4 regions of the Streptomyces sp. NPDC093065 genome follow, and region 3 is predicted to be linked to each of the others. Evidence: riboswitches for the same ligand, from Rfam matches in the RefSeq annotation. Region 3 holds a riboswitch; each other region holds the start of a gene.
What was found. A riboswitch is a leader RNA that binds a small molecule or an ion and turns the genes downstream of it on or off. The one in region 3 is predicted to bind cyclic di-AMP.
Positions count from the first base shown of each region.

Region 1: linked by a shared signal. The riboswitch ahead of ACIQFU_RS29950 (M23 family metallopeptidase) and the one ahead of ACIQFU_RS14845 (C40 family peptidase) in region 3 are both predicted to bind cyclic di-AMP.
Region 2: linked by a shared signal. The riboswitch ahead of rpfA (resuscitation-promoting factor protein RpfA) and the one ahead of ACIQFU_RS14845 (C40 family peptidase) in region 3 are both predicted to bind cyclic di-AMP.
Region 4: linked by a shared signal. The riboswitch ahead of ACIQFU_RS37555 (M23 family metallopeptidase) and the one ahead of ACIQFU_RS14845 (C40 family peptidase) in region 3 are both predicted to bind cyclic di-AMP.

Region 1 is NZ_JBIVPJ010000021.1:29,855-37,179, forward strand. It holds gene ACIQFU_RS29945 (GntR family transcriptional regulator) at 1-33, opposite strand, end outside; gene ACIQFU_RS29950 (M23 family metallopeptidase) at 165-929, opposite strand; cyclic di-AMP (ydaO/yuaA leader) riboswitch at 942-1,106, opposite strand; gene ACIQFU_RS29955 (M16 family metallopeptidase) at 1,298-2,686, opposite strand; gene ACIQFU_RS29960 (M16 family metallopeptidase) at 2,683-4,056, opposite strand; gene ACIQFU_RS29965 (DNA topoisomerase (ATP-hydrolyzing) subunit A) at 4,394-6,850, shown strand; gene ACIQFU_RS29970 (CobW family GTP-binding protein) at 6,847-7,325, opposite strand, start outside.
Region 2 is NZ_JBIVPJ010000014.1:93,023-100,347, forward strand. It holds gene ACIQFU_RS23875 (NAD(P)/FAD-dependent oxidoreductase) at 1-792, opposite strand, end outside; gene ACIQFU_RS23880 (exopolyphosphatase) at 1,236-2,177, opposite strand; gene ACIQFU_RS23885 (DUF501 domain-containing protein) at 2,174-2,713, opposite strand; gene divIC (cell division protein DivIC) at 2,763-3,245, opposite strand; gene eno (phosphopyruvate hydratase) at 3,372-4,652, opposite strand; gene rpfA (resuscitation-promoting factor protein RpfA) at 4,883-5,614, opposite strand; cyclic di-AMP (ydaO/yuaA leader) riboswitch at 5,618-5,784, opposite strand; gene ACIQFU_RS23905 (transglycosylase family protein) at 5,968-6,981, opposite strand; gene ACIQFU_RS23910 (cytochrome P450) at 7,125-7,325, opposite strand, start outside.
Region 3 is NZ_JBIVPJ010000007.1:120,382-127,706, reverse strand. It holds gene ACIQFU_RS14855 (ATP-dependent Clp protease proteolytic subunit) at 1-522, shown strand, start outside; gene ACIQFU_RS14850 (hypothetical protein) at 531-839, shown strand; cyclic di-AMP (ydaO/yuaA leader) riboswitch at 1,347-1,417, shown strand; gene ACIQFU_RS14845 (C40 family peptidase) at 1,449-1,922, shown strand; gene ACIQFU_RS14840 (ATP-binding protein) at 1,893-2,405, opposite strand; gene ACIQFU_RS14835 (helix-turn-helix domain-containing protein) at 2,622-3,482, shown strand; gene ACIQFU_RS14830 (DUF397 domain-containing protein) at 3,504-3,734, shown strand; gene ACIQFU_RS14825 (8-amino-7-oxononanoate synthase) at 3,777-4,904, opposite strand; gene bioB (biotin synthase BioB) at 5,055-6,317, shown strand; gene ACIQFU_RS14815 (adenosylmethionine--8-amino-7-oxononanoate transaminase) at 6,310-7,325, shown strand, end outside.
Region 4 is NZ_JBIVPJ010000041.1:7,602-14,926, reverse strand. It holds gene ACIQFU_RS37565 (PrsW family intramembrane metalloprotease) at 1-746, shown strand, start outside; gene ACIQFU_RS37560 (aldo/keto reductase) at 768-1,712, opposite strand; gene ACIQFU_RS37555 (M23 family metallopeptidase) at 1,873-2,916, opposite strand; cyclic di-AMP (ydaO/yuaA leader) riboswitch at 2,928-3,084, opposite strand; gene ACIQFU_RS37550 (PP2C family protein-serine/threonine phosphatase) at 3,309-4,535, opposite strand; tRNA gene ACIQFU_RS37545 (tRNA-Met) at 4,734-4,807, opposite strand; gene ACIQFU_RS37540 (dihydrofolate reductase family protein) at 4,875-6,005, opposite strand; gene ACIQFU_RS37535 (hypothetical protein) at 6,054-6,665, opposite strand.

The DNA.
Region 1 (7,325 bases), on a different contig from region 3:
CGCCGTGCACACCGAATGCGCCGGAATACGCATGACCGACCTCCCCTTGACCCCCGTGAAACGTCGACGATTGACGCGTGTTGAGCGACCCCGGGCCAATCAAGCGATATTAAATGCGAAAAGCCCCGGCTCGGGAAGCCGGGGCTTTCGGACGCCGTCGTCGGTCAGACGTTCACGCCGTGGGAGCGGAGGTAGGCGACGGGGTCCATGTCCGAGCCGTACTCGGGGCTGGTGCGGGCCTCGAAGTGCAGGTGGGGTCCGGTGACGTTGCCGGTGGCGCCGGAGAGGCCGATCTGCCGGCCGGGCTCGACCGACTCGCCGACCGAGACGCCGATGGACGACAGATGCCCGTACTGCGTGTACGTGCCGTCGTGCATCTTGATCACGACCTGGTTGCCGTACGCCCCGCCCCAGCCGGCCTCGACGACGGTGCCGACGCCGACCGCGTGCACCGTCGTGCCGCTGGAGGCGTGGAAGTCGATGCCGGTGTGGCTGCCGGAGGACCACAGGGAGCTGCCGGCCTGGTACGCGGTGGAGACGTAGGAGGCGGTGATCGGCGCGACGAAGGTGTTGAGACGCTTGCGCTCCGCCTCCCGCGCGGCGCGCTCCTTGGCCTCGCGCGCCTCCTTGGCCGCCTCGGCCGCCCGCTCGCGGGCCGCTTCCCTGGCCGCCTCGCGGGCGGCGGCGTCCACCGCGGCCTGCTTCTGGGCGACGGCCTGGGCGTCGATCTCGTCGGCTACGGAGTCGCCGATGGTGACGACCGGGGTGAGACCGCTCTGCTCCACCTCGGGCTCGGCGGCGAGCGCCGGAGCAGCGAGGGAGCCGACGACGCCGGTGGTCGCGAGGGCCGCGACTCCCGCCGCGCGGGCGGTGGTGCGGTGCACCCGGCCGGTACGGCGGTGCTTCCCGGTGGCGCGCGTGAACGCCATGTAGAGGCTTGTCCTTTCCTTCCCTCTCGCCTACCGGGTTAGCTGACGGGTTCGGAGGTGGAAGGTCTCCTACGGGCCCCCTCGCGGTGCGCGCGGGCGTCCGATTCACCCCAGGGACTGCGGTGGGTCCCCGGCTCCCCTGGCTCGCGCCGTACGGGGACTCGGCGATGACTGTCCGGTGCCGCGGATGCGGCGCACTGCGTGACGAACAGCCCGGAAGACGCTAAGCGCGGCTGCGTTCAATCCTCAAACGCAACAAGCTTTTTGTAGCGCACGCCACAGGGCAGACGGGCAGCCACTGCCCCAATCCGGACAAACGGCGGCCCTGGTGACACTCCGGTCACCAGGGCCGTCACACGCGTGTGCCGCTACTCGGCGGCCACCACGGTGACTTCACCGATACCGAGGGCCTCGACGGGCTCCCTGATCTGCGCCGCGTCTCCGACGAGGACCGTCACGAGGCGGTCCACCGGGAAGGCGTTCACGACCGCGGCCGTGGCCTCCACGGTGCCCGTGGCGGCCAGTTGCCGGTAGAGCGTCGCCTGGAAGTCGTCGGACAGGTGCTGCTCGACCTGGTCGGCCAGTGTGCTCGCCACGGCCGCCGCCGTCTCGTACTTGAGCGGCGCCACGCCCACCAGGTTCTGCACGGCCACGTCGCGCTCGGCGTCGGTCAGCCCCTCTGCGGCGAGCTTGCGCAGCACCGTCCACAGGTCGTCCAGGGCGGGACCGGTGTTGGGGGTGTCGACGGAGCCGCTGATGGCGAGCATCGCGGCGCCGGTGCCGTCCGGCGCGGAACGCAGGACCTGGCCGAACGCCCGTACGCCGTAGGTGTAGCCCTTCTCCTCGCGCAGGACGCGGTCCAGGCGCGAGGTGAGGGTGCCGCCGAGGCAGTAGGTGCCGAGCACCTGCGCGGGCCAGACGCGGTCGTGCCGGTCGGCGCCGGTGCGGCCGATCAGCAGCTGCGTCTGGACGGCGCCGGGACGGTCGACGATGACGACCCGGCCCCGGTCGTCCGCGGTCACCGGGGGCACCGGGCGCGGCTCGGCGGCCGAGCCGGTCCACGCGCCCAAGGTGTCGCCGAGCAGCGCGTCGAGGTCGACGCCGGTGAGGTCGCCGACGACCACGGCGGTGGCCGTGGCGGGGCGCACGTGCCGCTCGTAGAAGGCGCGTACGGCCGCCGCGTCGACGGCCGCGACCGTCTCCTCGGTGCCCTGGCGCGGGCGCGACATGCGGGAGTCGGCCGGGAACAGCTCCTTGGAGAGTTCCTTGGCCGCGCGGCGAGCCGGGTTGGCCAGCTCGTGCGGGATCTCGTCGAGCCGGTTGCGCACCAGCCGTTCGACCTCGCCGTCCGCGAACGCGGGCGCCCTGAGGGCGTCGGCGAACAGGCCGAGTGCCCTGGCGAGGCGGGAGGCGGGCACCTCCAGGCTCAGCCGGACGCCGGGGTGGTCGGCGTGCGCGTCCAGGGTGGCGCCGCAGCGCTCCAGCTCGGCGGCGAAGTCCTCGGCGGAGTGCTTGTCGGTGCCCTCCGAGAAGGCGCGCGCCATGATGGTGGCGACGCCGTCGAGACCGGCCGGCTCGGCGTCCAGGGGGGCGTCGAGGAGCACCTCGACGGCGACGACCTGCTGGCCGGGGCGGTGGCAGCGCAGCACGGTGAGGCCGTTGCCGAGGCTGCCGCGCTCGGGGGCGGGGAAGGCCCAGGGCTTGGGCTCGCCGGCCTGCGGCCGGGCGTGGAATTCCATCGTGGCGAGCTCGGTCACTTGGCCGCCTCCTCGTTCTCGTCGGTGGCGCCGGCGTCGGTCGTGTCGGCGTCGGTCTCGTCGGCCGGGGCGGTGGGCTCGTAGACGAGCACCGCGCGGTTGTCGGGACGCAGGCGGGCCTTGGCGACCTCCTGGACCTCCTCCGCGGTCACCTCGAGCACCCGCCGCACGGCGGTGAGGGCGAGCTGCGGGTCGCCGAACAGCACGGCGTACCGGCACAGTTCGTCGGCGCGGCCGGCGACCGTGCCCAGGCGGTCCAGCCACTCGCGCTCCAGCTGGGCCTGGGCGCGCTCCATCTCCTCGGCCGTGGGTCCCTCCTCGGCGAAGCGGGCCAGCTCCTCGTCGACGGCGGCCTCGATGACCGGCACCTCGACGTCGCCGGACGTCTTCACGTCCAGCCACCCCAGGGAGGGCGCTCCGGCGAGCCGCAGCAGGCCGAACCCGGCGGCGACGGCCGTGCGGTCGCGGCGGACCAGCCGGTTGTACAGGCGGGACGACTCGCCGCCGCCCAGCACGGTCAGGGCGAGGTCGGCCGCGTCGCACGCGCGCGTGCCGTCCTCCGGCAGCCGGTACGCCGCCATCAGGGCGCGGGCGGGAACCTCCTCCTCGACGACCTCCCGCAGCTGCCCGCCCATGACGTCGGGCAGCGATCCGTCCCGCGGCGGCTGCTTGCCGTCGTGCGAGGCGATGGAGCCGAAGTACTTCTCGATCCAGGCGAGGGTCTGCTCGGGGTCGATGTCGCCGACGACCGACAGCACCGCGTTGTTCGGCGCGTAGTAGGTGCGGAAGAACGCGCGCGCGTCCTCCAGGGTCGCCGCGTCCAGGTCGGCCATCGAACCGATCGGCGTGTGGTGGTAGGGGTGGCCCTCCGGGTAGGCGAGGGCGGTCAGCTTCTCGAAGGCCGTCCCGTAGGGGACGTTGTCGTAGCGCTGACGGCGTTCGTTCTTGACGACGTCCCGCTGGTTCTCCATGGACTCCTCGTCCAGGGCGGCCAGCAGGGAGCCCATGCGGTCCGCCTCCAGCCAGAGGGCGAGCTCCAGCTGGTGGGCGGGCATGGTCTCGAAGTAGTTGGTCCGCTCGAAGCTGGTGGTGCCGTTGAGCGAGCCGCCGGCGCCCTGCACCAGCTCGAAGTGGCCGTTGCCCTCGACCTGGGCGGAGCCCTGGAACATGAGGTGCTCGAAAAGGTGAGCCAGGCCGGTGCGCCCCTTGACCTCGTGGCGCGAGCCGACGTCGTACCAGAGGCACACCGCCGCGACCGGGGTCAGGTGGTCCTCGGAGAGCACCACGCGCAGGCCGTTGGCCAGGCGGTGCTCGGTCGCTGTCAGGCCGCCGGAGCCTGCCTGGGCTGTGGCCGTGTGACCCATGGGCATGTACGTCCCTTCGATCGCGAAGAATCTGGTGGCGTCACTGGGTGAACCACCGGGTGGAATCAGCGGGCGGAACTGCGGAATTCCGCCGATCCTGCCACTGTATGCAAGCGTGCGGGACACCGGTGGAGTTCCCGTGCCCCGTACGCCGAGAGCGAGAACGCGGTTGACGGGCCGCCGGGGACGACTGCGCGGACGACGCCCCGGGACAAGGGCGTACCCTGCGGGCAGCGCCGGGCCGGCAGCCCCGTGACGGGTCCTGGTCGGTCGCTGTCAGTGCCGCAGTCCACAATGGACGGCGTCAGATCACCGTTCACGCTTCAGCAAGGAGCCGGCAGCGATGGCCCGCCGTAGTACGAAGACCCCGCCGCCCGACGACTCGTACGAGGAGAAGATCCTCGACATCGACGTCGTCGACGAGATGCAGGGCTCCTTCCTCGAGTACGCGTACTCGGTCATCTATTCCCGTGCGCTGCCGGACGCCCGCGACGGCCTCAAGCCGGTGCACCGCCGCATCGTCTACCAGATGAACGAGATGGGCCTGCGGCCCGAGCGCGGCTACGTGAAGTGCGCCCGCGTCGTCGGCGAGGTCATGGGCAAGCTGCACCCGCACGGCGACGCGTCCATCTACGACGCGCTGGTCCGCATGGCGCAGCCGTTCTCGATGCGCGTGCCCCTGGTGGACGGCCACGGCAACTTCGGCTCGCTGGGCAACGACGACCCGCCGGCCGCCATGCGGTACACCGAGAGCCGGATGGCCGAGGCCGCCGGCCTGATGACGGAGTCGATCGACGAGGACACCGTCGATTTCGCCCCCAACTACGACGGTCAGGAGCAGGAGCCGGTGGCGCTGCCCGCCGCCTTCCCGAACCTGCTGGTCAACGGCGCCTCGGGCATCGCGGTCGGCATGGCCACCAACATGCCGCCGCACAACCTGCGCGAGGTGATCGCGGCGGCCCGGCATCTGATCCGGCACCCGAACGCCGACCTGGACGCGCTGATGAAGCACGTGCCGGGCCCCGACCTGCCCACCGGCGGCCGCATCGTCGGTCTGCCCGGCATCCGGGACGCGTACGAGACGGGGCGGGGCACGTTCAAGATCCGCGCGACGGTCTCCGTGGAGACGGTGACGGCCCGCCGCAAGGGTCTCGTCGTCACCGAGCTGCCCTTCGCGGTCGGCCCGGAGAAGGTCATCTCGAAGATCAAGGACCTGGTCGGCTCGAAGAAGCTCCAGGGCATCGCGGACGTCAAGGACCTCACCGACCGCGAGCACGGGCTGCGCCTGGTCATCGAGATCAAGAACGGCTTCGTGCCCGAGGCGGTCCTGGAGCAGCTCTACAAGCTGACGGCCATGGAGGAGTCCTTCGGCATCAACAACGTCGCCCTGGTGGACGGCCAGCCGCTCACCCTGGGCCTCAAGGAGCTGCTGGAGGTCTACCTCGACCACCGCTTCACCGTCGTCAGACGCCGCAGCGAGTTCCGCCGCAGCAAGAAGCGCGACCGGCTGCACCTGGTGGAGGGCCTGCTCACCGCCCTGGTCGACATCGACGAGGTCATCCGTCTCATCCGCTCCAGCGAGAACTCCGCGCAGGCCAAGCAGCGGCTGATGGAGCGCTTCGCGCTGAGCGACGTCCAGACGCAGTACATCCTGGACACGCCGCTGCGCCGGCTCACCAAGTACGACCGCATCGAGCTGGAGTCCGAGAAGGAGCGGCTGAACGCGGAGATCGAGGAGCTGACCCGGATCCTCGACTCGGACGCGGAGCTGCGCAAGCTGGTCTCGACCGAACTGGCCGCGGTGGCGAAGAAGTTCGGCACCGACCGGCGTACGACGCTGCTGGAGTCGGGCGGTACCCCGGTCGCCGCCGTGCCGCTCCAGGTGGCGGACGACCCGTGCCGGGTGCTGTTGTCCTCGACGGGCCTGCTGGCCCGCACCGCGAACGACGAGCCCCTGGTCACGGAGGCCGGGGCCAAGCGGGTCAAGCACGACCTGATCGTCTCGGCCGTGCCGGCCACGGCGCGCGGCGAGGTGGGCGTGGTGACCTCCGCCGGGCGGCTGCTGCGGGTGAACGTCGTGGACCTGCCCCAGCTCCCCGAGACCATGCCGGCGCCGAACCTCGCGGGCGGCGCGCCGCTGGCGGAGTTCGTGTCCCTGGAGGACGACGAGGACGTCGTCTGCCTGATCACGCTCGACGAGTCCTCGCCGGGGCTGGCGATCGGCACGGAACAGGGCGTCGTCAAGCGGGTGGTGCCCGACTACCCGTCCAACAAGGACGAGCTGGAGGTCATCACTCTCAAGGAGGGCGACCGCATCGTCGGCGGCGCCGAGTTGCGCACCGGTGACGAGGACCTCGTCTTCATCACGGACGACGCGCAGTTGCTGCGTTACCAGGCCTCGCAGGTCCGCCCGCAGGGCCGTCCGGCGGGTGGTGTGGCGGGCGTCAAGCTCGCCGACGGCGCCAAGGTCGTCTCGTTCACGGCGGTGGATCCGGCGGTGGACGCGGTGGTCTTCACGGTGGCCGGATCGCGCGGCACGCTGGACGACTCCGTGCAGACCACGGCCAAGTTGACGCCGTTCGACCAGTATCCGCGCAAGGGGCGCGCCACCGGCGGTGTGCGCTGCCAGCGGTTCCTGAAGGGCGAGGACTGCCTGGCCTTCGCCTGGGCGGGTGCCGTCCCGGCGCTCGCGGCGCAGAAGAACGGCACGCCCGCCCAGCTCCCGGACATCGACCCGCGTCGCGACGGCTCGGGCGTGTCGCTGCCGAAGACGGTGGCGGTGGTGGCGGGTCCGGTCTAGGAGTCCTCGACCGGGCTGCCGGCTTCGCCGTCGGGGTCCTCGCCGTCGGGTGCGTAGCGCAGGACGCCCCACATGCCGTGCTCGTCGGCGGGTGGGGCGTCGGCGTCCCGGCGGCACGCGTCGAGTTCTTCGCCGAGGGCCACCGCGTCGATGCCGGAGCCGATGAGGACGAGCTGGGTGCGGCGGACCTCGGTGTCCTCGGCGGACGCCCAGGGCTCCGGGTAGAAGCGCAGGAAGCGTCCGACGGCGTGGACGGCGTAGCGGTTCCGCGTGTCGTACGGGCCGAAGTCGACGTATCCCTTGATCCGGTACAGGCCGTCGGGCCGGCTGTCGAGGAAGCGCATGAGCCGGCGCGGGTCGAGCGGGAGGCCGGAGACGAACGACAGGGTGTCGTAGGCGGCGTGCAGGTGCCCGGAGTGTGCGCCGTCCCCGGTGTGGTCGTGCAGGTCGTCGAAGGACAACTGCCCCACCCGCT
Region 2 (7,325 bases), on a different contig from region 3:
CACGATCGTGTTGGAGTCGACCTCCAGCCCGTTCTTCAGCACCACGTGGCCGTCGACGCAGGAGTCCATGGAGGTGGACAGGTAGACCTCGACGCCGCGGCCCTCGAGGTGCTCCTTGCCGTACTGGCCGAGCTTGGGGCCGACCTCGGGGAGGATCTTGTCGGCGGCGTCCACGAGGACGAAGCGCATGTCCTCGCGGGAGACGTTGTTGTAGTACTTGGCCGCGTCCCGGGCCATGTCCTCGACCTCACCGATGGTCTCCGCGCCGGCGAAGCCGCCGCCGACGAAGACGAAGGTGAGCGCCTTGCGGCGGATCTCCTCGTCGGTGGTGGAGTCGGCCTTGTCGAGCTGCTCCAGGACGTGGTTGCGCAGGCCGATGGACTCCTCGATGCCCTTCATGCCGATGCCCTGCTCGGCGAGGCCGGGGATCGGGAAGGTGCGGGAGACCGCGCCCATCGCGATGACCAGGTAGTCGAAGGGCAGCTCGTACGCCTCGCCGACCAGCGGGGCGACGGTGGCGACCTTGCGCTCCTGGTCGATGGTGGTGACCCGGCCGGTGAGGACCTCCGCCTTCGGAAGCACGCGCCGCAGGGGGACGACGACGTGCCGCGGGGAGATGCTGCCGGCGGCGGCTTCGGGGAGGAAGGGCTGGTAGGTCATGTACGACCGCGGGTCGACGACGGTGACGGTCGCCTCGCCGTAACGCATCTTCTTCTGGATGCGTCGAGCTGCGTACAGGCCTACGTACCCACCGCCTACTACGAGGATCCTGGGACGCTCCGTGGTGCTCATGCCATCGAGTATCCACCCGACCGAGGGGGGTGGTTCGTGCGCCCCTTCACAAGGTTCGGTGGAGGCTGTGCTACCATCCGCCGCCGAAGTGACGGAGATCATGGCGGGCGAAGGAACCAGCGTGTAGGGCGTCCCGTTGTCAATGCCGCGTGAGCTGCACCTCCGCACCGCCGAGGCGGTGGGCCGGCCGCCCGCGAGGCTTCTGCGGGACCTCCTCGCGACACCGTCCTGAACACGTTCAAAGGGCAGTTGAAACCCCAAAAGGGTCAACGAGCGCGCTTCCGTCGTCCGACGGGACCCAATTCCTTGTGAAGAACTTCACGAACTTTCCCGACGGGACGTCACCGAGGGGCCCCGAAAGACCCCCCGATGCCCGCTCAATCGATGTCCGTCCTGCTCAGACCGCTACCGCACGGCCGCGGCGAGCGCCCCAGAAAGGGGCCCTACGCCACCGACCACGCGATGCCGTCGAGGATGTCGTGCTCACTCACGACGACCTCCTCCGCGCCCGTCCGCTCCATGATCGTCAGGAGCACCAGGGCCCCGGCCGCGATCACGTCGACCCGGCCCGGGTGCATGGAGGGGACCGCCGCGCGCTCGGCGTGGGTGGAGCGCAGCAGCCAGTCGGTGATCTCCCGGACCCGGTCGCGGGAGACGCGGGAGTGGTGGATGGCGGCCGAGTCGTACTCCGGCAGCTCCTGCGCGATCGCGGACACCGTCGTCACGGACCCGGCGAGACCCACCAGCGTGCGCGCCTCGCGCAGCGGCACCGTCTCCTCGGCGAGGTCGAGGGCGGCCACGATGTCGGCCCGCATCGCCGCGACCTGCGCCCCGGTGGGCGGGTCGGTGACCGCGCCGTCGTGCACCAGGTGCCGCTCGGTCATCCGGACGCAGCCAACGTCCACGGAACGGGCGGCGCGCACGTGGTCGTCGCCGACGACGAACTCGGTGGAGCCGCCGCCGATGTCGACGACCAGGTAGGGCTTGTCGAGGTCCGTGCGGCCGGTCAGCTCCTTCGTCGCGCCGGTGAAGGAGAACTCGGCCTCCTGGCCGCCCGAGATGACCTCCGGCTCCACGCCCAGGATGTCCAGCACCCCGCGCACGAAGTCCTCCCGGTTCTCCGCGTCGCGGGAGGCCGAGGTGGCCACGAAGCGCAGCCGCTCGGCGCCGTGCGCCTTGACGACCTCGGCGTACTCCCGGCAGGCGGCGAAGGTCCGCTCCAGCGCCTCGGGTGCCAGCCGCCCGGTGCGGTCGACGCCCTGGCCCAGCCGCACGATGGTCATGCGCCGGTCCAGGTCCGTCAGCTCGCCCGTGGCCGGGGCGGCGTCGGCGACCAGCAGCCGGATGGAGTTGGTACCGCAGTCGACGGCGGCGACCCGGGTCACTGGGCGTCCTCCCCGTGGGTCTCGGAGACGCTCACGCACGGCCCCTTGCGCCACCACTCGGGCAGCATCGCGATCGCCTCGTCGCCCAGCGGGTTGACGCCGGGACCGGCCGCCAGCGAGTGGGCGACCAGCACGTGCAGGCACTTCACGCGGTCCGGCATGCCGCCCGCGCTCGGGAAGCCGGTCAGCTCCTCGATCTCGTCACGGCGCCGGATGTAGTCCTCGTGCGCGGCGCGGTAGGCGGCGGCCAGCTCGGGGTCGGTGGCGAGACGCTCGGTCATCTCCTTCATCACGCCGTTCGCCTCCAGCGTGCCGATGGCGGAGGCCGCCTTCGGGCACGTCAGGTAGTACAGCGTGGGGAAGGGCGTGCCGTCGGGCAGGCGCGGGGCCGTCTCCACGACGTCCGGCTGTCCGCACGGGCAGCGGTGCGCGATGGCGCGCAGGCCGCGCGGGGGGCGTCCGAGCTGCTGCTTGAAGGCCGCCACGTCCGCGTCGGTCGGCTCGGTGCGCGGGGTGGTCGGCGGGGGAGTCTGCATGACTGTCTTCTGCTGGTCTTCCTGTTGAGTCACTGCCGGCGCGGTCGGTTCACCGCAGGCGGGCGGCGGCGTCGGCCTTGTCGACCCCGTCCCACACGTTCCGGTACCAGGGTCGGTCGGCGGCGCCGGCCTCGGCGCGGGTCTGCTCGGCCGCGTCCGGGTCGACGACGACGAAGCCCGTCTCCCCCGGCATCACGTAGTGCAGCCGCAGCCGGACCTGCTGCTCGGCGTAGGCGTCGTCCTGCCAGCGCGCCTTGAGGTCCCGCAGGTCCTCGACCCGCTGCCGGGTCTCCCGCTGCTCCTGCCTCAGACCGGCGATCTCGGCGCGCTGGGCGACGTACTGCCGTATCGGGTAGGCGAGGGCCACGACGAGCGAGCAGAGCACCATCGCGAGCAGCGCGGCCCGGCCGGTCAGCCGGGAGCGCCGCGCCTGGCGCTTGGTCTGCGAGCGGTAGACCCGGGCCGCGGTCTGCTCCCCGATGATCCGGATCCTGGTCGCGGTGGAGAAACGGTCCCGGTCCTTCACCGCCATGTCGCCCCGCCTCAGCCTTCGTGTGCGTCGTCCGTCATACGTGCGTACGTCCCCGCACACGGTACGGGACCGAGTACGGGGACGTACGTACGACGCTGCCTCTTACGAGGGCCTACGGCGTGGTGCTCAGCCCTTGAAGCGGGGGAACGCGCTGCGGCCGGCGTACACCGCGGCGTCGTCGAGGATCTCCTCGATGCGCAGCAGCTGGTTGTACTTGGCGACGCGCTCGGAGCGGGCCGGGGCGCCGGTCTTGATCTGGCCGCAGTTGGTGGCGACGGCGAGGTCGGCGATGGTGACGTCCTCGGTCTCGCCGGAACGGTGGGACATCATGCACTTGAAGCCGTTGCGCTGGGCCAGCTCGACGGCGTCCAGGGTCTCGGTCAGCGAACCGATCTGGTTGACCTTGACCAGCAGGGCGTTGGCCGAGTTCTCCTCGATGCCGCGGGCCAGGCGCTCGGGGTTGGTGACGAACAGGTCGTCGCCGACGAGCTGCACCTTCTCGCCGAGCTGGGCGGTGATGGTGTTCCAGCCGTCCCAGTCGTCCTCGAACAGCGGGTCCTCGATGGAGACCAGCGGGTACGCCTCGACCAGCTCGGCGTAGTACTCGGTCATCTCGGCGGCGGTGCGGTTCTTGCCCTCGAAGGCGTAGGAGCCGTCCTTGTAGAACTCGGACGCGGCGACGTCGAGCGCGAGGGCGATCTGCTCGCCGGGGGTGTAGCCGGCCTCCTTGATCGCCTCCAGGATGAGGTCGAGGGCCTCGCGGTTGGAGCCGAGGTTCGGGGCGAAGCCGCCCTCGTCGCCGAGGCCGGTGGCCAGACCCTTGTTCTTCAGGACCTTCTTGAGGGTGTGGTAGACCTCGGCGCCCCAGCGCAGGGCCTCGGAGAAGGACTCCGCGCCGATCGGGGCGATCATGAACTCCTGGATGTCCACGTTGGAGTCGGCGTGCGAGCCGCCGTTCAGGATGTTCATCATCGGCACCGGCAGCAGGTGCGCGTTCGGACCGCCCAGGTAGCGGAAGAGCGGCAGGTCGCTGGCCTCGGAGGCGGCGTGGGCGACGGCGAGGGAGACGCCGAGGATGGCGTTGGCGCCGAGCGAGCCCTTGTTGTCGGTGGCGTCCAGGTCGAACATGGCCTGGTCGATCAGACGCTGCTCGGTGGCGTCGTAGCCGACGAGCTCCGGGCCGATCTGCTCGATGACGGCCAGCACGGCCTTCTCGACGCCCTTGCCGAGGTAACGGCTCTGGTCGCCGTCACGGAGTTCGATGGCCTCGAAGGCACCGGTGGAGGCGCCGGACGGAACGGCGGCACGCCCCGTGCTGCCGTCGTCGAGGCCGACCTCGACCTCGACCGTGGGGTTGCCTCGGGAGTCCAGGATTTCCCGGGCTACGACGACGTCGATGGACGGCACGAGCATCTCCTTCTTCAATGTGACGCTTCGGTGTGACGCGCGGGTCCCGCAGGACCGCGGCGGCTCTGCGGGACCGAGCCTAACCGGCTCCGGGCGATCGGCCAGCCGATCGCCCACCCGCTGGACAGAACCGAGAGTAAATTGTTTCCGAACGGAACAAAGGCGGAACATGAAAAGTCCCGCCCCGGTGCGTACGGGGGAACACGCACCGGGGCGGGAGCCGCCGCCGCTTACTTCAGGTGCAGCTGCTGGCCCGGGTAGATCAGGTCGGCGTCGTCGACGATGTCGCCGTTCAGCTTGAACAGCTTCGCCCAGCCGCCCTTGACGTCGTGCTCCTCGGCGATCGAGCTGAGGGTGTCGCCCTTGACGACCTTGTACTCGCCGTCGCCCTTCTCGACCTTCTTGCCGGTCGGGGTGGTGACGGTCTTCTTCTTCTCGGCGGGCTTCTCGGCCTTCGGCTCGGCGGCCGGACGCTCGGAGGAGCGGGAGGCCTTCTGCTCGGTGGAGCGCTCGGCGGTGGAGCCGCTGCTCTGGCTCTGCGAGCTCTCGGAGCTGCCGGAACCGCTGCCCGAGCCGCCACCGGTGTACGCGGCGCCCGACAGGCCGGTGCCGCAGACCGGCCAGGCACCCTTGCCCTGGCCGGCGAGCACCTTCTCGGCGACCTGTATCTGCTGGTCCTTGCTCGCCTGGTCGGCGCTGGAGGCGTACTGCGTACCGCCGTAGGCGGCCCAGGTGGAGGCGGAGAACTGCAGACCGCCGTAGTAACCGTTGCCGGTGTTGATGGACCAGTTGCCGCCGGACTCGCACTGGGCGACGGCGTCCCACTCGGACGCGGTGGCGGCGGAGGCGTTGCCGGCCGCCATCAGCGGGGCGGCGACGGCGGCACCGGTGACGCCGGCGACGGCGATGACACGGGTGGCCTTGGACGGACGACGGTGCTTGCCCTTGCCGGAAAACAGCATGGTTGATCCCCTCACCGACGCCTGCGAGGTGAGCTGTCGGGTTCGGGCCGGTTGAGTTGCCCGGCCGGGTTCCTCGCGGAACTCGGCTTCACCCCTAGCCGCTCCGGCTCAACTGCCCGGTGCGGCACTTACCTTGGGTCCCCCGCTCCTGCCTGCGGCGCTTGACGCGACGACTGTTCCCGTACGGCCGCTGGCAGGATTCGGCGTTGCGGCTGTCGGGGCCCGCGATGGCGAGCGGTCATGACCGTAGACACGCGCTCCGCGGATTTTCAAAGACGATCACGGCTTCTGAGACCTATCTCTCACGAGATCCAAAAGGGACATACAGCCTCTAACCGTGACGCGAACTCCCCCTACTTTTCGCCCGATTCGCCCGTGACCGTGAGCGTCTGACCGGGCAGGATGTGGTCCGGGTCGGCGCCGACGACCGTCGTGTTGTCGGCGTACAGCGTGTGCCATCCGCCGGTGACCTCAAGGGTGTCGGCGATGGCCCAGAGACTGTCGCCGGTGCGGACGACGTAACGACCGACTTCGGCCTCTCCCTCGTCACCGTCGCGCGAGGCGTGCCGCCCCGTCGTCGCGTCCGTACGGCCCTCCTCCGTCGCACCCTCCTCCGCGCTGCCGCCACGGTGCTTGCCCGAGCCGGACGAGCCCTCGACGCCCTGCGGTTCGGCACTGCCGGAGGAGCCGGATTCGGCCGATGCGTCCGGCTTGACGGATTGGTCCGCGCCGCCGCGCGAGTCGCCGGAGGCATCGGAGGAAGCGTCAGACGACGGCGAGGCGGAGGGGGAAGAGGAGGACGAAGGGGACGAAGAGGGCTCTCCGGACGTCGCCTCCGGCGTCTCGGTCGCGCCGGACGAGTCACCAGAGTCGGCCGACTGGGACGAGTCGGGTGATTCGGACGACTTGGGGGTGTCCGTCTTGCCCGAGGTGTCCGAACCCTCCGACGCACCGTCACCGGTCGCGCCCGAGCCGCCGCTCGTGCCCCCCGAGTCGTTGCCCAGGCCGGCGAGCAGACCGCAGGTCGGCCAGGCGGCGATGCCCTGGTCCGCGTGTATCTTCTCGGCGATCCTTATCTGCTGGGAGCGGCTGGCCTGGTCTGCGCTGGGCGCGTAGTCGAGGCCGCCGTACCGCTCCCAGGCCTCCTGGGACAGTTGCAGGCCGCCGTAGTACCCGTTGCCGCTGTTCTGGCTCCAGGCGCCGCCGGTCTCGCACTCGGCGACCTGGTCCCAGTTCGCGGAGCCGGCCGCGTGGGCGCCGGTGGCCCCGAGCAGCGGGATCGCGATGGCGGAGCCGGTCACTCCGGCGGCGACGACCAGAGCGGGTGCCTGGCGGGGGCGGCGGTGACGACCGTTCCCGGAGAGCATGCGACGACCTTTCACAAGACGACGGGGACCACGCGGCGGATGACGCTCGACACCACGTTGATCCGTGAACGTATAGGGAGATCATCGCTTGTCACAAGTTCATGCCGCACAGATCACGTGAAGATCACAGAGTTGAGCGCGTGTCACTTTTGCGTCGGCGACGCACCGTTGCCGGCCGGTGACGCGAACGGCGTGAACGAGACGGGCAAGGTGCGCAGACCTCGCATGATGAGCCCGCCGCGCCACCGGAGTTCGGCCGGGTCCGCGGCGAGGCGGAGGTCCGGCAGCCGGGTGAGCAGTGTGGCCAGCGCGGTCTGTCCCTCCAGCCGGGCGAGCGGGGCGCC
Region 3 (7,325 bases):
GGGACACCGATCGACGAGACCTCCGCGAACGACGTGATGGCGCAGTTCATGTACCTGGAGCACCAGGCGCCGGACCGCGACATCGAGTTGTACGTCAACTCCCCCGGCGGCTCCTTCACCGCCATGACGGCGATCTACGACACGATGCGCTACGTCACCTGCGACGTGGCGACGACCTGCCTCGGACAGGCCGGTTCGTCCGCCGCGGTGCTGCTGGCGGCGGGCACCCCGGGCAAGCGTGCCGTGCTGCCCGGCGCCCGGGTGGTGATCCGCCAGCCGGCGCTGACCGAACCGGTGGAGGGACAGGCGAGCGACCTGGCCGTCCACGCCGCCGAACTGGTCCGCATCCGCGCCCGTCTGGAGGAGATCCTCGTACGGCACACGGGCCGCACTCCCGGGCAAGTGAACGCGGACATCGAGCGGGACACGATCCTCGACGCCCAACAGGCGCTGGAATACGGCCTGGTGGACCGGATCGTGCCGGACCGCAGGACGCCGTCGGCCACGCCCGGCGCGAGGTGACCGGGCCGGTGCTGCCACCCGAGTTGCCGCCGCTGCCCGCTCTGACCCGCGCCGAGGCGGAGGTCGTCGACCGCTATCTGGACGTCGTCGACCTGCTGGGCCGCATCAACCCCGGGCGGGACGGCGACACGTACCGCGGACTGCGGGCCGCCCAGGCGCTGGTCGGCAAGGCGACGGCGCTGCGGGACGCGCTGGCGCTGATGCACCGACGCGGCGAGACGGAGGTGCACGCCACCACCCTGGCCCGGGCGCTGCGGGTGCTGGACGGCGAGCGGCGGACGGCACGGGTCGGCCTTCCGCCCTGTTCCGGGAGCTGAGAAGGCCGGCGCCTCGTCGTCCCGAGCCGCATCGTCCCGAGCCGTATCGCCCGAGCCGGAACAAGCCGGATCCGATCTGAATCCGATCCGAAACGGACTGTTCCGAAACGGACCAAACGGCGTACCCCCTTTCGGCGTAGGAACACCTCCGATTCGCAACCGGTCGAAGTTGCGGCGCCCGTGCCCACGGCTTGCGGATCGCGCCGCTGCGCCGCTGGTCCCGGGGCCGCCGCCGCACTCGACGACTCCTCGGACGGGAGGGCGCCAACCCGAACGGATGAACGGCACGTAACAACACAAAGAGCACGTTCCGTTGGGAATTCCCCGTGGGGCGGGACAAGATCCGTGACTGACGACAAGCCCCCGCCGCAGCGGCGGGGCGGTCCGGGCGGACGCCGAGTCCTGCCGCCGTCCGGACGACCGGTCGCAAGGGAAGTGGATCGGCAGGAGTGGAGGACCCGAGCACGACGGGTCGCCGGACCGGCCGCCTCCGCGAGAGGCACCGGTCCCAGCGGCCCTTGGGGTGAAGCCGCACACGTGCGGCCGGGCAACTTCGCCAGCCCGAATCCGACAGGTCATCCTTCACAGGCGGCTGACGAAGGGTTGCGCATGTCCGCGCTCAATCGTGTCCCGTCCCTGATGGCTCGTGCCGGTACGGCCTCGGCCCTCACCCTCGCCGCCGTGGGCGGCTCCGTCGTGGTCCCCGGTGCCGCCGCCGAGGCGGCCGCGGCGAGCCATGCGACGAAAGCCCTCAAGATCGCGGCTTCCAAGAAGGGCGCCCCGTACCGATGGGGCGCCACCGGCCCCTCCCGGTTCGACTGTTCCGGCCTGACGCTGTACTCGTTCAAGAAGGCCGGCAAGAAACTGCCGCGCACGGCGGCCCAGCAGTACAACAAGACCAGCCGCGTCTCCGTGACCAACCGCAAGGCCGGAGACCTCGTGTTCTTCCACTCCGGCAGCAGCGTCTACCACGTCGGCATCTACGCCGGGAAGGGCAGGATCTGGCACGCGCCGAAGACCGGCGCCGTGGTGCGCCTGGAGAAGATCTGGACGTCAAGCGTCTGGTACGGCCGGGTCAAGTAGTCCGCCCGCGGGGGTGACGGCGTTCTGGGCCGCCGTCACCCCCGCGGGTGCGGCCGGCCGGTCCGGGGGCGTCCAGGGCAGCTCGATCGAGACGGTCTTGCCGCCCTCGCCTGTGGGCCGGACCCTCAGCCTGCCGCCGCACTCGGCGGTCAGCCAGCGGATGATCACCATGCCCCGCCCGTTGTCCTGCTGCACGGCCGCGGGCAGGCGCTTGGGGAAGCGCGGATGGCTGTCGGTGACACCGACGCGCAGCCGCTCGTCGCGGTCGAGGACCAGGTCCACCGTGAAGGTGGGCGACTGCCCCAACGTGTGCTGGACCGCGTTGGTCGCCAGTTCGGACACGACGAGCCGGACGGTCTCGGACAGGTCGGCGTCGGCCGGCAGCCCCCATTCCGCCAGAGTGCCGACCACGTAGGTCCGCGCGGCGGCCACCGAGGCGGGATCGCTCGGCAGAGTGACGGATGCTTCCAGATGGTCTGCCATGGCGACGTCGTCCCTTTCTCACGGGACCGCAGGCCCGACACGGAGCGGATGGTTCGAGTACGGTCCCGGACTGGTGCTTCGCCGCCAGACTGCCATCACCAGGCCCGCGAAGGGCGGCGATCCACCAAGATATGCATATATCTGTCGCTCGAAGCGGTGAACTCTGCGACGGCAGAGCGTATTTGGGCGGCTCATAAGGAGTAAGGGAGTTGTCCCATGCAGCACGGTCCCGTGGTGCGCCGCCGGAAGCTGGGCGCGGAACTGCGCGCCCTGCGCACAGCGGCGGGCATCACCAGCGGCGAGGCGGCCCGGCTCGTGGGCTGGCACCAGTCGAAGGTCAGCCGGATCGAGACCGGGACGAGCGGCACGAAACCGGCCGACGTGCGGTTACTGCTGGACGTCTACGGCGTGCGCGACGAGCAGTTGCGGGGGCTGCTGGTGACGCTGGCGCACCAGGACGGGGCGGGCGGCCGCAACCACTGGTGGCACGCCTACCGCGGGGTGCTGCCCCCGACCTACCGGGACTTCATCAGCCTGGAGTCGCAGGCCAGCGCCATGCGCACACTGGAGACCACCGTGGTCCCCGGCCTGCTCCAGACGCCGGAGTACGCCCGCGCGGTGACGCGGGCCGCGGTGGACGGACTGCCGGAGGAGCGGCTGGACACTCTGGTGGAGGTCCGGCTGGCCCGGCAGGACGTGCTGCGGGCACAGCCGCCGTTGGCGCTGAGCGCGGTCCTGGACGAGGCGGTGCTGCGCCGGGAGGTGGGCGGGCCGGGGGTGATGGACCGTCAACTGACCAGACTGGTCGAGGCCGCGCGGCTCCCCCATGTCCGGCTCCAGGTGCTGCCGTTCGCCGCCGGGGCGCACATCGGTGTCACCGGCCCTTTCGTAATCTTCTCTTTTTCGAGCACTTCTGATCTCGACGTGGTTGTTCTCGACCACTTGACGAGTAGCCTGCACCTCGAACGGAAAGAAGACCTAGAGGCCTACACCGAGGCCTTCAACGCCCTTCTGATCCATGCCCTTTCGCCCGAGGACTCGTTGGACTTCATCGCCGCGACCGCGGCAGGCGCGTAAGGAGGCACCATGTCAGGCTCCATGTCCGAACTTCCGCGGAACATCCCTGTCAGCACCGATATGACCGGCGCCCGGTGGCTGCGCAGCAGTTACAGCACCGGCGCGAACAACTGCGTGGAGACGGCTCGTCCGTCGGCCGGTCCCTGCGCCGGACTGCTCGCCGTGCGCGACTCCAAGAATCCGGCAGGCCCCGCCCTGCTCTTCTCCCCCGGGAGCTGGACGGCGTTCACCGCCTGCGTCCACCGCGGCTGACCACGCCGGGCGCCGGACGACGCACGGCCGTGTCACGCCGACTCATGGCCGCGTTTCGCCGATCACCCGTACAGCACGTTCGATCTGATCCCCGGAGAGGTCCCCGCGAGCGGTCAGCCTGAGCCGTGAGATCCCGTCGGGCACGGACGGAGGGCGGAAACAGCCCACGGACAGGCCGGCCGCACGGCAGTCGGCCGCCCATCGCACGGCCTCCTCCGGGGAGGGCGCACGCACCGAGACGACCGCGGCGTCCGGACGTACCGCGTCCAGACCTGCGGCGGTCAGGCGTGCGTGCAGTTCACCGGCGACGGCACGGGCCCGTGCCGCGCGCTCCGGCTCGCGGCCGAGCAGCCTGAGCGCCGCAAGGGCCGCTCCCGCCGCGGCGGGGGCGAGTCCGGTGTCGAAGATGAACGTGCGGGCCGCGTTGACCAGGTGGTCGACGACCCGGGCGGGCCCCAGCACGGCGCCGCCCTGGGCGCCGAGCGACTTGGACAGCGTGACGGTCACGACGACGTCGTCCCGGCCCGCGAGTCCCGCGCCCTGCGGTGCGCCCCGGCCGCCGTCGCCGAGGACGCCGAGGCCGTGGGCGTCGTCGACGACCAGTCCGGCGCCGTGTTCCCGGCACGCCTCGGCGAGCGCGGCCAGGGGCGCGGCGTCGCCGTCGACCGAGAAGACCGTGTCGGAGACGGCCACGGCGGGTCCGTCGTGCGTCGTCAATGCCTTGCGCACGGCGTCCGGGTCGGCGTGTCCCACGACCTGCGTGGTGCCCCGGGCGAGCCGGCAGCCGTCGATCAGGGAGGCGTGGTTGCCCGCGTCGGAGACGACAAGAGTGCCGTGCGGTGCCAGCGCGGTGACCGCGGCGAGGTTGGCCGCGTAGCCGGAGGAGAAGACCAGCGCTGCCCCGAACCCGCAGAACTCGGCCAGCTCCCGCTCGAGTTCGGTGTGCAGTGCGGTCGTGCCGGTCACGAGGCGCGAGCCGGTCGCGCCGCCGCCCCAGGTCCGCGCGGCCCGGACCGCTCCTTCGACGACCTCCGGGTGACGGGCCAGTCCCAGGTAGTCGTTGCTCGCCAGGTCCAGCAGCGGGGACTGCGCCGGACGGCGGCGCAGCACCCGTACGAGTCCCGCCTCGCGGCGCGCCCGGTCCTGCTCGTCGATCCAGCCGAACGCCATGGGGCGGTCCTCCGGGGTTTTGTAGGCAATGAACAGACATTAGCGGTCCGGCCACCCCCGCGAGGTGTGGCAATACCCACACGTCGATCTGTCAGTGTTGTGCAAAGTCTCCTTGGCCGCGGACGGCCCCTTAGGACAGGATCGGCTCTCATGGACCTGCTGAACACGCTGGTGGACAAGGGGCTTCGGCGCGAGTCGCCGACCCGCGAGGAGGCACTCGCCGTCCTCGCCACTTCCGACGACGACCTGCTCGACGTGGTGGCCGCGGCCGGGAAGGTGCGCCGTCACTGGTTCGGCCGACGGGTGAAACTCAACTATCTCGTCAACCTCAAGTCGGGCCTGTGTCCCGAGGACTGCTCCTACTGCTCGCAGCGGCTGGGCTCCAAGGCGGAGATCCTCAAGTACACCTGGCTGGGGCCCGAGCAGGCCTCCGCGGCCGCCTCGGCGGGCGTGTCCGGGGGCGCCAAGCGGGTGTGCCTGGTGGCCAGCGGCCGGGGTCCGACCGACCGGGACGTGGACCGGGTGTCGGACACCATCAAGGCCATCAAGGAGCAGAACGAGACCGTCGAGGTGTGCGCCTGTCTGGGCCTGCTCTCCGACGGCCAGGCGGAGCGGCTGCGGGAGGCCGGTGCCGACGCCTACAACCACAACCTCAACACCTCCGAGTCGACGTACGGCGACATCACGACCACGCACACGTACGCCGACCGGGTGGACACGGTGAACAAGGCGCACGCCGCCGGTCTGTCCGCCTGCTCTGGTCTCATCGCGGGCATGGGCGAGAGCGACGCCGACCTGGTCGACGTGGTCTTCTCGCTGCGCGAACTGGACCCGGACTCGGTGCCGGTCAACTTCCTGATCCCGATGGAGGGCACACCGCTGGCCAAGGAGTGGCACCTCACCCCGCAGCGGTGCCTGCGCATCCTGGCGATGACGCGGTTCGTCTGCCCGGACGTCGAGGTGCGCATCGCCGGCGGGCGCGAGGTCCATCTGCGCACGATGCAGCCACTCGCGCTCCACCTGGCCAACTCGGTCTTCCTCGGCGACTACCTCACCAGCGAGGGCCAGGCGGGCCACGCGGACCTGGAGATGATCGCGGACGCCGGTTTCGAGGTGGAGGGCGCCGGCGAGGTCACGCTGCCGGAGCACCGCGCATCGGTGCGGGGTGGGGGCTGCGGCTCGCACGACGGAGGTGGCGGCTGCGGCTCGCACGAGGATGGTGGCGGCTGCGGTTCGCACGCGGGCGCGGACGGCGAGGCCGCCGGCGCCGGTGGTTGCGGCTCGCACGCGGGCGGCGGGGTGTGCGCTCCCGCGCCCGCGTCCACGACGCCGCGCCCCGCCGGGGAGCCCCGCACGGACCTGGTGGCGGTACGCCGCCGCGGCGCCGGCACGGACCTCGCGCCCAATGCCTGAGCCGGCGCTGGACGTCGCCGAGTTGCTGGCCCTCGACCGGCGGCACGTCTGGCATCCGTACGGCCCCATGCCCGGCCGGCAGGACCCGCTCGTCGTGGAGTCGGCGAGCGGGGTGCGGCTGCGGCCCGCCGACGGCTCCGGGGAACTGGTCGACGGGATGTCGTCCTGGTGGTCGGCGATCCACGGCTACAACCACCCGGTGCTGAACGAGGCCGCGCGCGAGCAGTTGGAGCGGATGAGCCACGTCATGTTCGGCGGGCTCACCCACGAGCCCGCCGTGCGGCTGGCGAAGCTCCTTGTCGACATGTCACCCGAGGGCCTGGAGCATGTGTTCCTCGCCGACTCCGGGTCGGTGTCGGTCGAGGTCGCGGTGAAGATGTGCCTGCAGTACTGGCGTTCGCTCGGCCGCCCCGGCAAGCGGCGCCTGCTCACCTGGCGCGGCGGCTACCACGGCGACACCTGGCAGCCCATGTCGGTGTGCGACCCGGAGGGCGGCATGCACGACCTGTGGTCCGGCGTCCTGCCGCGCCAGCTCTTCGCCGACGCGCCCCCGGCACGGTACGAGGAGGCCTACGCCGACCACCTGCGGTCGATGGTCGAGCGGCACGCCGACGAGCTGGCCGCGGTGATCGTGGAGCCGGTGGTGCAGGGCGCGGGCGGAATGCGCTTCCACTCCCCCGCCTACCTGCGGGTGCTGCGCGAGGCGTGCGACGCGCACGACGTGCTGCTGGTGTTCGACGAGATCGCCACCGGGTTCGGACGCACGGGCGCGCTGTTCGCGGCGGAACACGCGGCGGTGACACCGGACGTGATGTGCGTGGGCAAGGCGCTGACCGGGGGCTATCTGACGATGGCGGCCACCCTGTGCACGTCGCGGGTGGCCGAGGGCATCTCGCGGGGCGAGGTGCCGGTGCTGGCCCACGGGCCGACGTTCATGGGCAACCCGTTGGCGGCGGCCGTGGCGTGTGCGTCGATCGGACTGCTGCTCGGCCAGGACTGGCTCGCGGA
Region 4 (7,325 bases), on a different contig from region 3:
GGGCCCTGCTCCCGCCGGCCGGACTGCTGCTCGCGATGGGCATGCACGCCCTGTGGAACGGCTCGGCCGCCTTCGGCGAGTACGGCTTCTTCGCGGTGTACGCGGCGTTCATGGTGCCGTCGTTCGGCCTGCTGACCTGGCTGGTGATCTGGACCCGGCAGCGCGAACTGGGCACCGTACGCGCCGAGCTGCCCGCGTACGTGGCCGCCGGGTGGCTGACGCCCGCGGAGCCGTACGCGCTCGGCTCGATGCGGGCCCGCCGCCTCGCCCGGCAGTACGCACGCCGGCACGCCGGGAAGGAAGGGGCGCGGGCGGTGGCGCGGTACGAGGCCTGTGCGACCTCGGTGGCCTTCCTGCGGCAGCGCGGGCGCCGGGGCAGGGCGGGCGCCGACTTCACCGTACGGGAGCACCAACTGCTGGACGCCCTGTGGCACCTGCGGGGTGTGGCCCGCCCGGCGCTGGAGCACGCGGCCCGGGCCACGGCACCCCCGGCGCCCGTGCCGCGGCCGGTACCGCCGTGGGCGTACGGCTACGGGGCGCCCGGCGCGTACGGACCCGCGACGGCGCACCCCCCGTACGGACCCTACGGACCGAACCCGCCGCACCACGCGTACGCACCGCACACCCCGCGAGCAGCGCAGCCACTCCCGGCACGCCCACCGCAGGCGCCGCACTCGCCGTTTCCGCAGTACGCGCCCCACACGCGGCAGGCGCCGTACACGCCGCCCGGCCGGTACCGGCCGTAGGGTCGTCCGCCGCGCCCCCGCTCAGGCGGACGCCCGCGTGAGCCTCCCGGCCTCCTCCTCCGTCAGCTTCAGCTCGGCCACTCCCAGCAGCGCCGGCAGCTGCTCCACCGTGCGCGCCGAGGCGATCGGCGCCGCCACCGTCGGCCGGCCGGCCAGCCAGGCGAGGGCGACCGTGGCGACGGGAACGCCGTGGGCCTCGGCGATCTCGTCCAGGGCGGCGAGGACCCGGCGCCCGCGCTCGGTCTCCAGGTGCTTCGCCGCACCGCCCGCCCGCGGGCTGTCCACGTCCGTGCCGGGCCGGTACTTGCCGGTGAGGAAGCCGGACGCGAGGGCGTAGTACGGGACGGCGGCGAGACCGGCCTGCTCGGCGAGGTCGCGCAGCCCGCCCTCGTAGGTGTCGCGGGAGACGAGGTTGTAGTGCGGCTGGACGGCGACGTAGCGGGCGAGGCCCTCGCGGTCGGAGAACTCCAGGGACGCCGCGAGCCGTTCGGCGGAGATGTTGGAGGCGGCGATGTGCCGCACCTTCCCGGCCCTCACCAGCTCGTCCAGCGCGCCGATGATCTCCTCGACCGGCACCTCGGGCTTGTCGAAGTGGGTGTAGTAGAGGTCGATGTGGTCGGTGCCCAGACGGCGCAGCGAGGCGTCGGCCGCGGCCTTGATGTTCGCGGCGGACAGGCCGGGGTAGTCGGGGTGCTGGCTGACCTTGGTGGCGAGGACGACGTCGTCACGGTTGCCGCGGGCTGCGAGCCACTGGCCGAGGACGGTCTCGGACTCGCCGCCGCTGTTGCCGTCGACCCAGGCGGAGTAGGAGTCGGCGGTGTCCACGAAGTTGCCGCCCGCCGCGGTGTAGGCGTCGAGGACGGCGAAGGACGTGTCCTGATCGGCGGTCCAGCCGAAGGCGTTGCCGCCGAGGGCGAGAGGGAAGACCTCGAGGTCGGAGGAGCCGAGCTTGCGCAGAGAAGTCATGCAGGGCGTCAATGACCGCACTGGAGCGGGCCATTCCGCAGCGCGCGCAAAGACCTAGCAAAAACCACCGTAAACCCACCGCAAACCGGCAGCCCTGACGTCGGGGGGTTGCCGTCAGGACCGCCGGGGTTCGGCGGGGCGCGTCAGGGGGCGGGGCGGATCAGGGGGTGAGGCCCTTGCTCTGCAGCCAGGCCATCGGGTCGATGCCGGAGCCGTCGGTGGTGTGGACCTCGAGGTGGAGGTGGGCGCCGGTCACGTTGCCGGTGGCGCCGACGCGGCCGATGACGTCACCGGTGGTGACCTTCTGGCCGACGCTGACGTTGATGGACGACTGGTGCGCGTACCAGAGCTCGGTGCCGTCATCGAGGGTGAGCACGGTCTTGTAGCCGTACGACCCGTCCCAGCCGGCCGACGTGATCGTGCCGCTGTGCACCGCCTTGAGCAGGGTGCCCGTGGGGGCGGCGAAGTCGAGGCCGGTGTGGTGGCCGGAGGCCCAGAGGGAACCGGCCTGGTTGAAGGTCGAGGAGATCGTGTACGAGGAGGTCGGCAGCGTGTACTGCTTGGCCAGCTTCGCGAGCCGCTCGGCCTCGGCCTTCTTCGCGGCCTCCTCCTCCGCCTTCTTCTTGGCGGCGGCGGCCTTCTCCTGGGCCTCCTTCTCCGCCTTCGCGGCGGCTTCCGCGGCCTTCTTCTCGGCGGCGGCCTGGGCCTCGGCGGCGGCCTTGGTCTCGACCTGGGCCTGCTGCTGCTCGGCCTGCGCCATGATCCGGGACCGCAGCGACTCACCGGCGCCGCTGGCTCCCGCGTCCTCCGCGGTGTCCGCGGCGACGGCCTGGGTGATGCCGCTGAGCGGGGTGGCGGAACCCTCGGGCTCCGACTCCTCGTCGCCGCCGGGCATGAGCGAGCCCACGTTCGGCAGGTCCGGCATGGAGATGGACACCGGCGGCTTGCCGGTCTGCGCGCTGGCCATGCCGCCCGCGCCGACGGCGGCTATGACACCGACGCCGAGGACGGTGGAGCTGCGGGCGAGTCCGCCGCGCTGCTTGGCGACGCGGTGCCGGCCGCGCACGGGACGGATGGACTCCGCGGTGGGGTTCCACTCCTCCCAGGGGCCCTCTTCGGCGCGGGGGACGTCGTAGCCGAAGGTGTCGGTGCCGTGCCCGGTGGGCACGAACGGGGCCTCGGGGGCAGGCCGGTTGGACGCCACGTGGGCGTACTCCTTTCCTTCCTTCCGCCTACCGGGTTAGCTGACGGGTTCGGAGCAGGAAGGTCTCCTACGGGTGCGTGCCGACCGTGTTTCCACGGCGCCATACGCCCGATTCACCCCAATGTGGTGGTTCCCCGGTTCCCTTGCGGGATTCGGCGCGTGCGCACGGAGCCGCCTTCTGTGACGGCTGGGACGACCGCGCTGCGTTATCGAACGTTAATAGACGCGAGGCTCCGATTCCAAGCCGTTCCTCTTGATCATTAACGGAAACGGCCGGGACGCACCCCTCATGACCGGTGAAAACCGGACGAGTTGACCCGCCCCGAGTATTCCCCTTCACGCCACTTTCTTCTGACGGTGCATCAGTTGTTATGCGGAGGGGGGTCGTACTGTCACGGCTCGTGACAATGATCATGGTTGCCGCGTCGGGGCCGCCGTACGGCGAGCAGGGCCATGTCGTCGGCCATGCCCCCTCCGGAGTGCCGGCGCACGTCCTCGGCGAGGGTGTCGAGCAGGGTCGCCGGATGCCGGAAGACCCGGCCGGTCAGCCGCGTCTGCGGATCGTAGAACTCGCCCTTGGCGTCCCGGGCTTCGGTCAGTCCGTCGGTGTAGAGCAGCAGTGTGGCCCCGCCGGGGAAGTGGGCCTCCTCCGCCCGGTCGGGCCACACGCCCAGATCGCCCATGCCGAGCGGCAGCGCCGACTCGCGGGCGGGCAGCGTGTCCAGGGTGCCGTCTGCGTACAGCAGCAGGGGCGGCGGATGGCCGCGGTTGACGATGCGTACGGTCCCGTCGCCGTGCGGGAGTTCGGCGAGGACGGCGGTGGTGAAGCCCTCGAAGGCGTCGAGTCCGTCCCGCCGGGTGCCCTCGCGCGCCAGCGCCCGCTCAAGGCGCTGCGCCACCGCCTCCAGCGTCGCCTCCTGCTCGGCGGCCTCCCGGAAGGCGCCGATCACCACGGCGACGGCGGCGACCGCACCCATGCCCTTGCCGCGCACGTCGCCGACGATGAGCCGGACGCCGCGGGCGCTGTCCTGCACGGCGTAGAGGTCGCCGCCGATGAAGGCGTCGGCCTGCGCGGCCTCGTAGCAGACGGCGATCTCGAAGCCGGCGATGCGCTCGGCGGGTGCGGGCAGTACGGCACGCTGGGCGGCCTCGGCGATCTCGCGGACGGAGACGAGGCGCTCGCCGGTGCGGCGCACGAGGCCGTTCACGAGGACGGCGAGCACGGCGACCGTCGCGATGGTGATCAGCTCGGTGAGGGAGTCGACGTAGTGGATGACGCCCTTGCCGATCTGCAGCCCGATGACCGAGACCACCACGGCGACGCCGGTGAGCGCCGTGCCGCGCCGCGAGTAGATCGGGGCGGCGACCAGGGGCGCGGCCGTGTAGAGGGGTCCGGCGGTGAAGTACCTCGGGGTGAGGATGTCGTACAGGATGGCCACGGCGATCAGCAGCACGGGGAGCGCGTGCACGAAGGCCCGTCCGTACCCGGTCCGCCGGGGGGACCGTGGCCCGTCGGGAGGCTCTTCGTCTCCGAGGCCCGGGTCGGGCACGGGGTCGCCGGGGAGCCGGCCACCGGCTCTGAGGGCCGCTCCCTCGTCGTCCACGTCACCTGGCCGCACCACTCGTCCCTCGCCACCCCGCACGTCCGCGCGCCGCTTGCCGTCCAGGACTCCAGGTTCGCGGGAGCGGGGGCGGGCGGCGAGCGGTGCGGGGCCGACCGGATGAATCGCGGGATGCGGGAGGGGCGGGGTGCGGGAGGGGAGACGACAAAACACCGAGGGCCGGAACCCTTTCGGATTCCGGCCCTCGGCCTTCAGTAGCGGGGACAGGATTTGAACCTGCGACCTCTGGGTTATGAGCCCAGCGAGCTACCGAGCTGCTCCACCCCGCGCCGTTGTGTTCACTACTGTACGTCATCCGGGGGCCGGAATGCACATCGGTATCTCCCCGCCGGTCCCCTACCCCTCCAGATGGCGGTTCGGCGCCTTGGCCGGCTCCGCGAATTCGGGCAGCACGACGACGGCGGCGCCCCCCGCGGCGAGCACCCCGCTCCCGTCCGCCCCCGCCACGAAGGTGTCCGGCTCCCGCCAGGCCGTGACGACGCGACGCACCCCGGCGTCGAGGATCAGCCGGGCGCAGGGTGCGGGCCGGGAGGCCCGGCGGGCACAGGGTTCGAGACTGCTGTACACGGTGGCGCCCGCAAGCCGCGGCTCCAGGGGACCGAGCTTGGCGAGCGCGGCCTCCTCCGCGTGCACGACGGGGTCGCCACCCTCCCGCGAATACCCCCGCGCCAGCTCGCTCCCGTCGGCGGCGACCACGACGGCCCCCACGCTGAACGCGCTCTCCGACGGCGGGCACAGTCCGGCCAGCTCACAGGCGAGGCGCAGCCAGTGCCGGTCGGCGGCGGCGACCTGGTCGCCGGTCCCGGGTGCGGTGGGCCGGTACCGCATCAGCACGACGTCCTCGATCCGCCGCGTTTCGACCAGCGCGAGCCGCCCGCCCTGGTAGGCGCCGGGCCCGAACAGCCGGGGCGCGGCCGGGTCGCCCACGAACAGCGGCGCGAGGACGAGCTGCAGTTCGTCGGCGAGTTCCTGCTGGAGCAGCTGGGTGTGGACGGTCCCGCCCCCTTCCACCATGAGCCGCCGCACACCCCGACGGTCGTGCAGGAACTCCAGCGCCGCGCGCCAGTCGAGCACCGGCCCCAGGGACACCACATCGGCGCCGCTCCCGAGCCCGCGGGCCCGCCGGGCACCGTCGTCCGTGGTCAGCAGCACCTTCTCCCCGCCCGTGTGCCAGAACCGCGCCGCCGGGTCCAGCTCACCGCTGCCGCTGACGGTGACCTTGAGCGGATACTCCGCCTCCCCGGCCGCAACCCGCGCCGCCCGCCGCTCGGCCGAGTTCACCAGCAGCCGCGGATTGTCCGCCCGGATCGTCCCGGCCCCGACCAGGATCGCGTCGACCGAGGCCCGTACCTCGTCGACCCGGTCGAAGTCGGCGGGGCCGGACAGCAGGAGCCGGTCGGGACCGGTGTCGTCCAGGTAGCCGTCGAGGGAGACGGCGGCGGAGAGGAGGACGTGGGGGAGGGGCATGGGCGGCACTCCGGTAGGGCGAACGGACGGGCTGAGGGACGACCGGGGCTACGTGCCCCAGAGACGGACGAACCGCACCGGCTCCGCCAGGACCTCGCCGGCATGGGGCAGGTCCGCGGTACGTGCGGCGAGCGTCGCCACCGCGAGCCCGGCCGGCGACGCCTGCGCGAACTTCCGGCGGCGCACGGTCCGCTCGTCCACCTCGGGCAGGCACAGCCCCGAGGGGACTTGCGCGACGGCAGCGCGCCGGCTTGCGGGGACGACGTGCTCCCGAAGCGGGATCCACTGACCCTTGGCCCACCGATGCGGCACGACGACGGCCGACAGGGGACGCGGCGAGGGTGACGCCGGCCCGGCCCGGGTCCACCGGCGGACGACTCCGTCGGTGTGCCGGGCGACTAGGGTTCGGCCGTGGTGGACGGTGTGCGGGTGTCCTTCGCGGGCCACGGCGAGACCGGTGGCCGCGCGGGGCGTCAGCCGGACCGGAGGGTCCCCGCCCAGCAGGACGTCGCGGGCGGCACGGGCGAGGCGGAAGGAGCGGCCCCGGACGCTCGCGAACCCGCTCCGGGGTGCGCGCCCGCCCTCGCCGGCCGGTTCCGCGAAGCAGCGCCTGCGGTACCAGTCGACGCGGGTGACCAGCCTGTTGCGTCCGGCGAACACCGGTGAACACTCTCCATCCCGACCGACCCGCCGTGCGGACACGGTGTGCCCACCCATCCTGCCAGTCCGGCCCCGGAGAACGGCAGGAGACGATGCCGAGCCGGCGGCCGTGGTCCTCGGGGACCGGGACGACGTAGTCGACGCGGCGCGAGCCGAGTTTCCCGCCGCCTGGGGCGTCGGCGGCGACCGTCCGCTCCGTCCGGACCTCCGGCACGCCGTCGAGCTCGAAGACGCTCGTTTCGCCGCCCCGGCCCGGTGCCTGCGGGGGTCGGTGCGCCACGGCCGAGGGGTCGACGGCGACCTGTTCCGGGAACTTCATCTCCGGGACCACGATCGAGGCGGGGACGGCAATGCCGTGCATCCGTTCGAGGGCAGGTGGCGTCGAAGAGCACGCCCGGCCCGTGCTCACGGATCCGTCGCACGACGACGAGTCGGCCTTTCCGGCTTTCTGAGGACCACGTCTGCGGAGCAGGGCCTTCTTCCTTCCGCCGGGGTCGGACGTGCCGCTGGTCCGAGCGGTGGCCGGATCTGGTCTGAGTACGACTACTCAGCCCTCATGGTGGCCGATACCGATGCTGCGGACGGTGGCGGGTCGCTACTTTCTGTATCGATCACCGCGGTCGGCGGTTGACCATCCGTCCCGCTTGCCGGCACAGAACA